2 regions of the Cobetia sp. PDI-23MA genome follow, and region 1 is predicted to be linked to the other one. Evidence: predicted binding sites of a transcription regulator. Region 1 holds the regulator's gene; the other holds the start of a gene.
The links. The regulator LexA, encoded in region 1, represses DNA repair genes until DNA is damaged. The targets are predictions, from matches to a motif close to TACTGTNTANNTANACAGTA.

Region 1 (4,380 bases):
GCCTGGAAGAAACGCGATGAATCAGGCTGCCAGCGCGAGGAAAGGCGCAATTCTAGCCGACTGAACCCCTATCGAACAGTCGCGGCCAGCTGCGCCCCGGCAAGGGGCTGTCACGCAAGTTCCGGTGACAGCTCATGGAGGGTATCAGACTCGGGCCCCAGCGCCTTCAGGGATGCAGCAGCACCGGAGTGCCAGGCACAGCCTCGGCAAAGAGTCGCAGCAGGTCATCATCGCGCAAGCGAATGCAGCCATGGGACGCCGCTACCCCCATGGGCTCCGTGCTGGGCGTGCCATGAAAATAGATATAACGGCGCAGGCTATCGACCCGCTCACCGCGAGCATTGCGACCGCGGTTGATGCCCGGCTCGCGGCCACTGAGCCATAGAATGCGCGTCAGGATCCAGTCACGCTCTGGATGCTCCAAGGCAAGCTCGGGGGTAAATACCTCGCCCGTGAAGCGCCGTCCACGATAGACGGCGCCACGCGGGTTGCCTGCCCCGATGGCGGCACGAATCACATGCCAGCCGCTTGGCGTGCAACCGCTGCCATCGAGCTCGCCGATACCGTTGAGGCCGCTGGAGATCGCGCAGGCGTATACCAGCGCGTCAGGGGCAGCCACGGAGGGCGGCGCATCACGACTGCCACTCGGCGCGTCATTGCGTATCTCAAGGCTCTGGCGCGCGAGATCCACTGCTACCCAGCAGGCCATCAGCTGGCCGCCTGGGTGACCGCCTCACCATCCCCGAGTGAGGCCGGCAACGGCGCTGCCATCGCCGCTACCACCACCGGACGCATGTGCTGGATCAGCTCACGCACCGTGGTGTGATGGCCGTACTCGGCCTCCTCGATATCCCGCAGTGCATCCAGGCCCGAGAAGGTGAAGATCACGCTGCCGAGCATGAAGTGCAGGCGCCAGAAGCGCTCGTTGTCCGGCAGATCAGGCGTCGCCAGCTTCAAAAGCTCGGCGAAGCGACTGAAGACCGTGCCGTAGTGCTCGCGAATATAGCGCCGCATGTGGCCCTGACCCTGGGTGTAGGCAAGCCCGAGCAGGCGCATGAAGGTACGCAGGCTGTTGCGCTCGGCCGGCACCTCCAGCACGGTACGCGCCATCACCTCCAGCAGGACCTCCAGCGGCACCTGACGCCCGGCGTATTGCTTCTCGACACTGTCGAGTGCCGCGTGGAAACGCTCACTGAACGGATCGAGATAGCGCGCGAAGACCGCCTGGATCAGCGATTTCTTGGAGCCGAAGTGGTAGTTCACCGCCGCCAGATTGACCTTGGCCTTGCTGGTGATGTTGCGCAGTGAGGTCTCGGCGAAACCACGCTCGGCGAACAGCACCTCGGCAGTATCGAGGATGCGGGTAACGGTATCGGTCTGGGCCATGGGCGGAACCCTTGTCAGGTAGAAGAGGACTGGAGTCGTAGGTCACGACGCAAGCGCCGCGCGGCGACTCTCTCATGAGGTGGTGCAGGTTCACCGGAAGGCCACGTACGATATCGGCTCGTTTGATCACGACACACGTGAGTACGACACAAGTGAGTACGACACATCCGAACACTGCCATCGGCGAACATCCGTTTGAAACACTTTGATTCTAGCGCGCCATGCCATGACTGACAATTCTCTCGCGTTTCAAACGCCAGAGGTTTAGCTGAGCCTGATATTCCTTCAATGCAGACCGTGCCGATTCAAGGACTCGTCGTGCTCGGTGACAGCCCCCCCCCCCGCAGGGCCACACCGGATTGACCTCGCGACAGCTTGCCTTGGATATCGACAAGCCAAGTCGGCAGACGGCGATATCTCGACGACTACCTGCCCTTTGAGGCCTCCACACAAGCCAGGATGCCTTGCATGACTGCCATGACTGGATACAATGACAGTTGTATGGATGCACACCCCGTGCCGTCAGCTCAAGATGCCGCCCAGGCCAAAGGCAATGCCATGACCCAGCCGCTTACTCCGCGCCAGCAGGATGTCTTCGACTTCATCATCAAGACCATCAAGTCCTCTGGCTACCCGCCGACGCGGGCCGAAATCGCCCAGGCGCTGGGCTTCCGCTCGCCGAATGCCGCCGAGGAGCATCTGCGTGCCCTCAAGCGCAAGGGCGCCATCGAGATGGTGCCGGGCACCTCACGCGGCATTCGCGTGCCGTCGCTGGCTGAAGTCGACGACAGCGCCAACGATGGTCTGCCGGTGATCGGGGAAGTGGCCGCCGGCAGCCCGATTCTTGCCAGCGAGCATATCGACCGTCACTGCCCGCTGCCGAGCGACTACTTCTCGCCGGCTGCCGACTACCTGCTGCGTGTGCGCGGCGTGTCGATGAAGGATGTGGGAATTCTGGAAGGCGACCTGCTGGCCGTGCATCGCACCACCAGCGTGCGTGACGGACAGATCGTGGTGGCACGCCTGGGAGATGAAGTCACCGTCAAGCGCTTCCGCCGTGACGGGCACTACGTGTGGCTGGAAGCCGAGAACGAGGACTTCTCGCCGATCAAGGTCGATCTGCGCACGGACAGCCTGGAGATCGAGGGTCTCGGGGTAGGCGTCATCCGCGATGGTGGCCTGCACTGAGGCCTTGACCAGCTGCGCCTTGAGCAACCTAGCGTTGCCCAGCAGCACTTTTCCATCAGGGCTTTTCTCGCAGAGCTTTTCTCGCAGAGCCCTGAGCAACGGAAAAGCCGCACGCATCGCACAAAAAAACCCGCCTCAAGGCGGGTTTTTTTGTGCGTGAAGCACGAGCGATGAATCAGTGCACGATGCCTTCTGACTGCTCATCCTCGTCTTCTTCCCCATCCCAGAGTCGAGTCCGGGTGATGGCGTGGTCGATCATCTCACGCGCGACCTCGAAACGATTGTCACGCAGCAGATCAGCGGCCTCGTCCGAAATGCGAATGCTGAGCAGCGGCTCACCTTCGCTTTCCGCGGCGCGCAGAATCACTTCACCATCTTCCATTTGCACAATTTCAAGTACGGCGGGATCGGACACGTCATTCCTCCTGCACGGCATCTCGCGAGATACCGGCGTCGTTGTAATCGTCAGCGCGACGGCTGGCAAGCCCGTCACCGCGTTGCCATCAGCGACGCAGAAAAAAGTACGACCACAGCCAGAGCCATGGTCGTACCGGAGAATGCAGGGCTTGCCACAATGCAATCAGTCTAGCACCCGTGAAGGCGAAACGTCACCCGATTGCCATGCGCCAGTCACCACCAGCGTGCAGCACCAGATCAACGCCTTGACCTACCACTCGACACTCGACTCGCGCAGCTGCGGCAGCAGCGCCTTGAATGCCGTGATGGCGGCGCTGAGACGCTCGGCCAGCGAGGCGCTCGAGGCTGCCGCGATGATCAGACCATCACCCCGCGAACGCGATTCCTCGCGGCGAGCGACGCCACCCTCTTCATGCAGACGGGTCACATCCGCGATCAGCTCAGACAACCAGCTGTCAGGACGCTCAAGCAGGCTGCGCAGCTGCTCGACCTCGGCAATGGGCGTCGGTGGTGTGGCCAGGCGCTCGCGCCAGCTACCCTCTGGCCAGCGCGCCGTCACGGCACACTCTTCCAGCAATGACGCCAGCGCCAGCTCCAGCAGGGCGAGCGCGCCCTCTTCACCGGCCATGCGACGCGCCACGGCATGCTCATCGTCGCCAGAGACCGCTGATTGGGCCAGCAGCAACTCGGCCTGATACAGCAGCTGATTGGTACGGGCACGCTGGCTCATCAGCTCTTGGCTCCCTTGCGCTTGTCCTCGACGACCCAGCGGCCGTTGTCGTAGGTCGCCTTCCAGCCGGTCGCCTTGCCTTCCTCATCGGTCATGACGTACTGAGCCTTGACCTTGCGCGAGAAGCGAATCTGTGCCGGACGTCCATCCGGGTCCTGATCCGGGGCCTCGAGAATGAAGTGATACTTCTCCGGCAACTCGTCGGCGTGCGCCTTGAGCTCCTTGACCAGCGGCGGACGCGTCTCGCGATTCTTGGGGAACTGGCTGGCCGCCAGGAACAGACCACTGGCGCCATCGCGCAGCACGTAGTGGTCCTCGACCTTGACGCAGGCAAGTTCCGGCATCGGAATCGGGTCCATCTTCGGCGGCGCCACTTCACCGGACTTGAGCAGCTTGCGGGTGTTCTTGCAATTCTCGTTGGTGCAGCCGAAGTACTTGCCGAAACGCCCGGTCTTGAGCTGCATGTCGGAGCCGCACTTGTCGCACTCGATCACCGGGCCATCGTAGCCCTTGATGCGGAACTGACCTTCCTCGACCTCGTGACCGACACAGTCCGGGCTATTGCCGCAGACGTGCAGCTTGCGCTGCTCATCGATCAGGTAGCTGTCCATCGCGGTGGCGCAGATCGGGCAGCGACGCTTGGCGCGCAGCGCATCCGT
Region 2 (4,380 bases), 1.7 Mb from region 1:
GTCGTATTGACCATATGGACAGAATCGGGGCGCAGCACTGTTTCAGGCCGCGTGATCAGCTACAATAGCCCACCTTTGCCGAGGGGCTGCTTACGGGCGGTGTCATGATTCCTCGCGCAGGCCGGCGCTTCGCCGGCTGAACATCATCCCCGCTATCACAATGGTTGAACTTACGATGTCTCACGCCTATCGCCTGGTGGTGTCCTGCCCTGATCAGGTCGGAATTGTTGCCCGAGTTTCCACTTTCATCGCCGAGCAGGGCGGGTGGATCACCGAAGCCAATCAGCATTCTGATCTTGGCGCCGGTCGTTTCTTCATGCGCTATGAGATCAACCCCGAAACCATCGGCCTGAGCGCCGCTGAGCTCGGCAAGCGCTTCGCCCCGATCGGTGAAGAGTTCGGCATGCAGTGGCGCGTGCATGACACCGCTGCCAAGAAGCGTGTCGTGCTGATGGTCTCCAAGGACTCCCATTGCCTGGTGGACCTGCTGCATCGCTGGCAGTCCGGTGATCTGGATTGCGAGATTCCCTGCGTCATTTCCAACCACGATGACATGCGTTCGCTGGTGGAATGGCACGGCATTCCGTTCCATCACGTGCCGGTCGACAAGAATGACAAGGCGCCGGCCTTTGCCGAAGTCGAGCGTCTGGTGGAAGAATCCCGGGCCGATTGCATCGTGCTGGCGCGCTACATGCAGATCATTCCGCCGAGCCTGTGTGAGCGCTATGCCGGTCGCCTGATCAACATCCACCACAGCTTCCTGCCTTCCTTCGTGGGCGCCAAGCCGTATCACCAGGCCTTCGGGCGTGGGGTCAAGCTGATCGGCGCGACCTGCCATTACGTGACCGAAGAGCTGGATGCCGGCCCGATCATCGAGCAGGACATCCACCGCGTCACTCACTGCCATACCGCCGAGGAACTGGTGCGCATCGGCCGTGATGTCGAGCAGAAGGTGCTGGCGCGCGGGCTGCGTTGGCACCTGCAGGATCGCGTGCTGATCCACGGCAACAAGACCATCGTCTTCGCCTGAGCCCCGCTTGCTCAGCGCATGAGTCTGTCATCGACCTGAGGTCGTGACGATGAAGCCGGTACCTGTCCTAGGTGCCGGCTTTGTTGTTTGCGGGATGGGGTGGGCGCCTGGTGCGAGCTAGAACAATCCCAGCTGCTGGGCGTCCTCGCGGGCCTTGAGGCGTACGCCGACGCCCAGCAGGCGGACAGGGCGGTGGCCGCGTTGCCAGGCTTGCTCCATCAGCAGGGCGAAGCTGTTGGCGCTCGGCAGCGTGGTGGTCGAGGCGGGGAGCAGGTTTTCCAGCGTGGTGCTCTCGAAGTTGCTGAAGCGGATCTTGACGAACTGCTTGGCCAGCACCGGCTGGTCATGACGGGCGTGACGGCTGGTCAGGCGTTCGAGCAGGGCGGGCAGGCGCTCCAGGCAGGCCGGCAGGTCAGGCAGGTCGTGATCGAAGGTGTGCTCGACACTGATCGACTTGCGTTCGCGTTCGACACGCACCGGTCGCTCATCGATGCCGTGCGCCAGTTCGTGCAGGCGGGTGCCGAACTTGCCGAAGTGCTCGGCCAGTGTCGTCAACGGTGTGCCGCGCATGTCTTCGCAGGTGGTGATGCCCAGGCGTGTCAGACGCGCCAGCGTCGCGGGGCCGACTCCGTGCAGCTTGCCGACGGGCAGCTGGCGGATGAAGGCGTCGCTGGTCTCGGGCGTGATCACCGTCAGGCCGTCGGGCTTTTCCCAGTCACTGGCGATCTTGGCCAGAAACTTGTTGGCGGCCACGCCAAGGGAGAGGGTGATGCCGGTGCGCTTGAGCGCCTCTTCCTTCAGCCAGCGCGCCATCCAGGTGGCGCTGCCCTGAAAGTCAGTCACGGCGCTGACATCCAGATAGGCCTCATCCAGCGAGAGAGGCTCCACCAGGGGCGTCAGCTCATGGAAGAGTGCCTGGATCTCGGCGGAGACGGCGCGGTAGCGCTCGAAGTCCGGTGGCACCAGAATCAGCTGTGGGCACAGGCGTAGCGCGCGGGCAGTCGACATCGCCGAGCGTATACCGAAGGCACGCGCGGGATAGTTGCAGGTGGCGATGACACCGCGTTGCTCGGTGCGGCCACCGATGGCGATGGGCACCTCGCGCCACTCGGGATGGCGGAGCATCTCGACGGCGGCATAGAAGCAATCGCAGTCGGCGTGGAGGATCTTGCGCATGCGCGCATCATGCTAAAAGACTGGATGGCTGTCCAGTGGCGGTGCCCATTCATTGCGCCTGAGCCGGCTCACCAACGACAACGCCCGACAGTAAGGAGAGTCCTCTCTGTCGGGCGTTGTCAGGTCTGGCATCTCGCTTGGGGGCGCGAGGCTGTCGCTCAGCGGATTACAGCGTCATCGCGGCCACCCAGCCGAACACGATCAGCGGGATGTTGTAGTGGAGGAAGGTCGGCACCACGCTGTCCCAGATGTGGTCGTGCTGCTGATCGACATTCAGGCCGGCCGTCGGGCCGAGGGTCGAGTCAGAAGCCGGTGAGCCGGCATCCCCCAGCGCGGCGGCGGTGCCGATCAGCGCGACGGTGGCCAGCGGCGAGAAGCCGAATTGCAGCGCCAGCGGCACGTAGATGGCGGCAATGATCGGAATGGTCGAGAAGCTGGAGCCGATGCCGAGGGTGATGAACAGACCGACCATCAGCATGACCAGTGCGGCCAGCGGCTTGTTGTCACCGATGATGTGGAAGGAGGCGTCGACCAGGGTCTGGATATCGCCGGTGGCCTTCATCACGGAAGCGAAACCTGCCGCCGAGATCATGATGAAGCCGATCAGCGCCATCATGCGCATACCGGAGGTGAAGAGGTCATCCGCTTCGTTCCACTTGAACAGACCACCCAGCGAGAGGATGGCGAAGCCGACCAGGCCGCCGAGAATCATCGAGCCGGAATACAGCTGAATGCCGAGGGCGGCGATGATGGCGATGCCTGCCATGACCAGGCCGCTCTTGGACGGCGTGTGCATGGGCGTGTGGTGCGGTACGTTGCTGGACTTGATCTCGTGGGTCGCGTAGTCACGCGGCTTGCGGTAGGAGACGAACAGCGCCGTCAGCAGGCCGAGGAACATGCCGCCAACGGGAATCGCCATCGCCATCGGCACCATGCCACGGGTCACGTCGAGGCCGAGCGACTGGCCGGCATCATTGATGTTGGCCAGCAGGATGTCGTTGAGGAAGATGGAGCCGAAACCGACCGGCAGCAGCATGTAGGGCGCGGTCAGGCCGAAGGTCAGTGCACAGGCCACGGCACGACGATCCAGACGCAGGCGGTTCATGGCGACCAGCAGCGGCGGAATCAGGATCGGGATGAAGGCGATGTGAACCGGAATCAGGTTCTGGGAGGAAATCGCGACCAGAGACACGCTGCCCAGCAGGCCGTACTTGATGGCCGTATGGCGGCGCGGCGTGCTTTCGCCATTGAGCAGGCCGATCAGACGTGCGGCGAGCAGGTCCGGCAGGCCGGAGCGAGACAGGGCGACGGCGAAGGCACCGAGAGTGGCGTAGGCCAGCGCGACCTTGGCGCCGCCGCCGACACCGTCATTGAAGGCGCCGAGCGTGTCGGTCAGGGACAGCCCGCTGAACAGACCGCCGACCAAGGCGCCGGCGACCAGCGCGAAGACGACCGAGACGCGAGCCAACGACAGGCCGACCATGACCAGGACGGCCAGAATTACCGCATTCATGCGAGTACCTCTATGTGGGGTTGTGCCAGCTTTGGGAGTGTTGCGGACAGAGCGGGCGAACTGTGGGTGCGTGGCCACCCGATCCCGGGGCAATGCCTCGCATGACGTGTACATTCGTGACGAATGCCTTGCTGTCGCAGTGTTCCTGCGGCTTCCTCCTGAATGCCGTCAAAAACGGCGCATAATCTTACCAGAAGGGCAACGCAAGCTGAATGGCCGATGAACGTGGGCGCTGCCAAATGGCACAAGTTGGCGTGCCATGACGGCTTTTTGTAGAATGCCACGCTGCCCGGCGGCTGCAGTCGCAGGCGTTATTCAACAGGAGTGCGCATGCTGGAGCTGGAAAATGCCCGCGTCATCGGCATGGGAAATGATCGGCGTGTCTATCAGGACCCGAATGACCCCCATCGCTGCATCAAGGTCCCGCGTTACCCTGACAAGGGCAGCCGCCAGAATGAACGCGAGCAACGCTATTTCGAGGGCCTGGTCAGACGTGGCATGCGCGACTGGTCCTATGTGCCTGCCTATCACGGCAGTGTCGCCACCGCCGAGGGGCTCGGGCTGGTCTTCGATCTGATTCTCGACAGTGACGGCTCCACGTCACGCCGACTGCGCGAGGTGCATCTCGAGACCCCCGAGCGCCTGAGCGCCGAGGTGCTGG

Region 2: the regulator LexA is predicted to act here: its motif matches at 2,225-2,244, upstream of dinB (DNA polymerase IV).

The regions. Positions count from the first base shown of each region.
Region 1 covers NZ_CM183352.1:951,396-955,775, reverse strand. The annotation lists gene AC5WNJ_RS04120 (L,D-transpeptidase family protein) at 167-709, opposite strand; gene AC5WNJ_RS04115 (TetR/AcrR family transcriptional regulator) at 709-1,386, opposite strand; gene lexA (transcriptional repressor LexA) at 1,945-2,574, shown strand; gene AC5WNJ_RS04105 (hypothetical protein) at 2,750-2,989, opposite strand; gene AC5WNJ_RS04100 (DUF6586 family protein) at 3,242-3,721, opposite strand; gene topA (type I DNA topoisomerase) at 3,721-4,380, opposite strand, start outside.
Region 2 covers NZ_CM183352.1:2,604,104-2,608,483, reverse strand. The annotation lists gene purU (formyltetrahydrofolate deformylase) at 176-1,030, shown strand; gene dinB (DNA polymerase IV) at 1,148-2,206, opposite strand; gene AC5WNJ_RS11020 (Na+/H+ antiporter family protein) at 2,373-3,719, opposite strand; gene AC5WNJ_RS11015 (YrbL family protein) at 4,050-4,380, shown strand, end outside.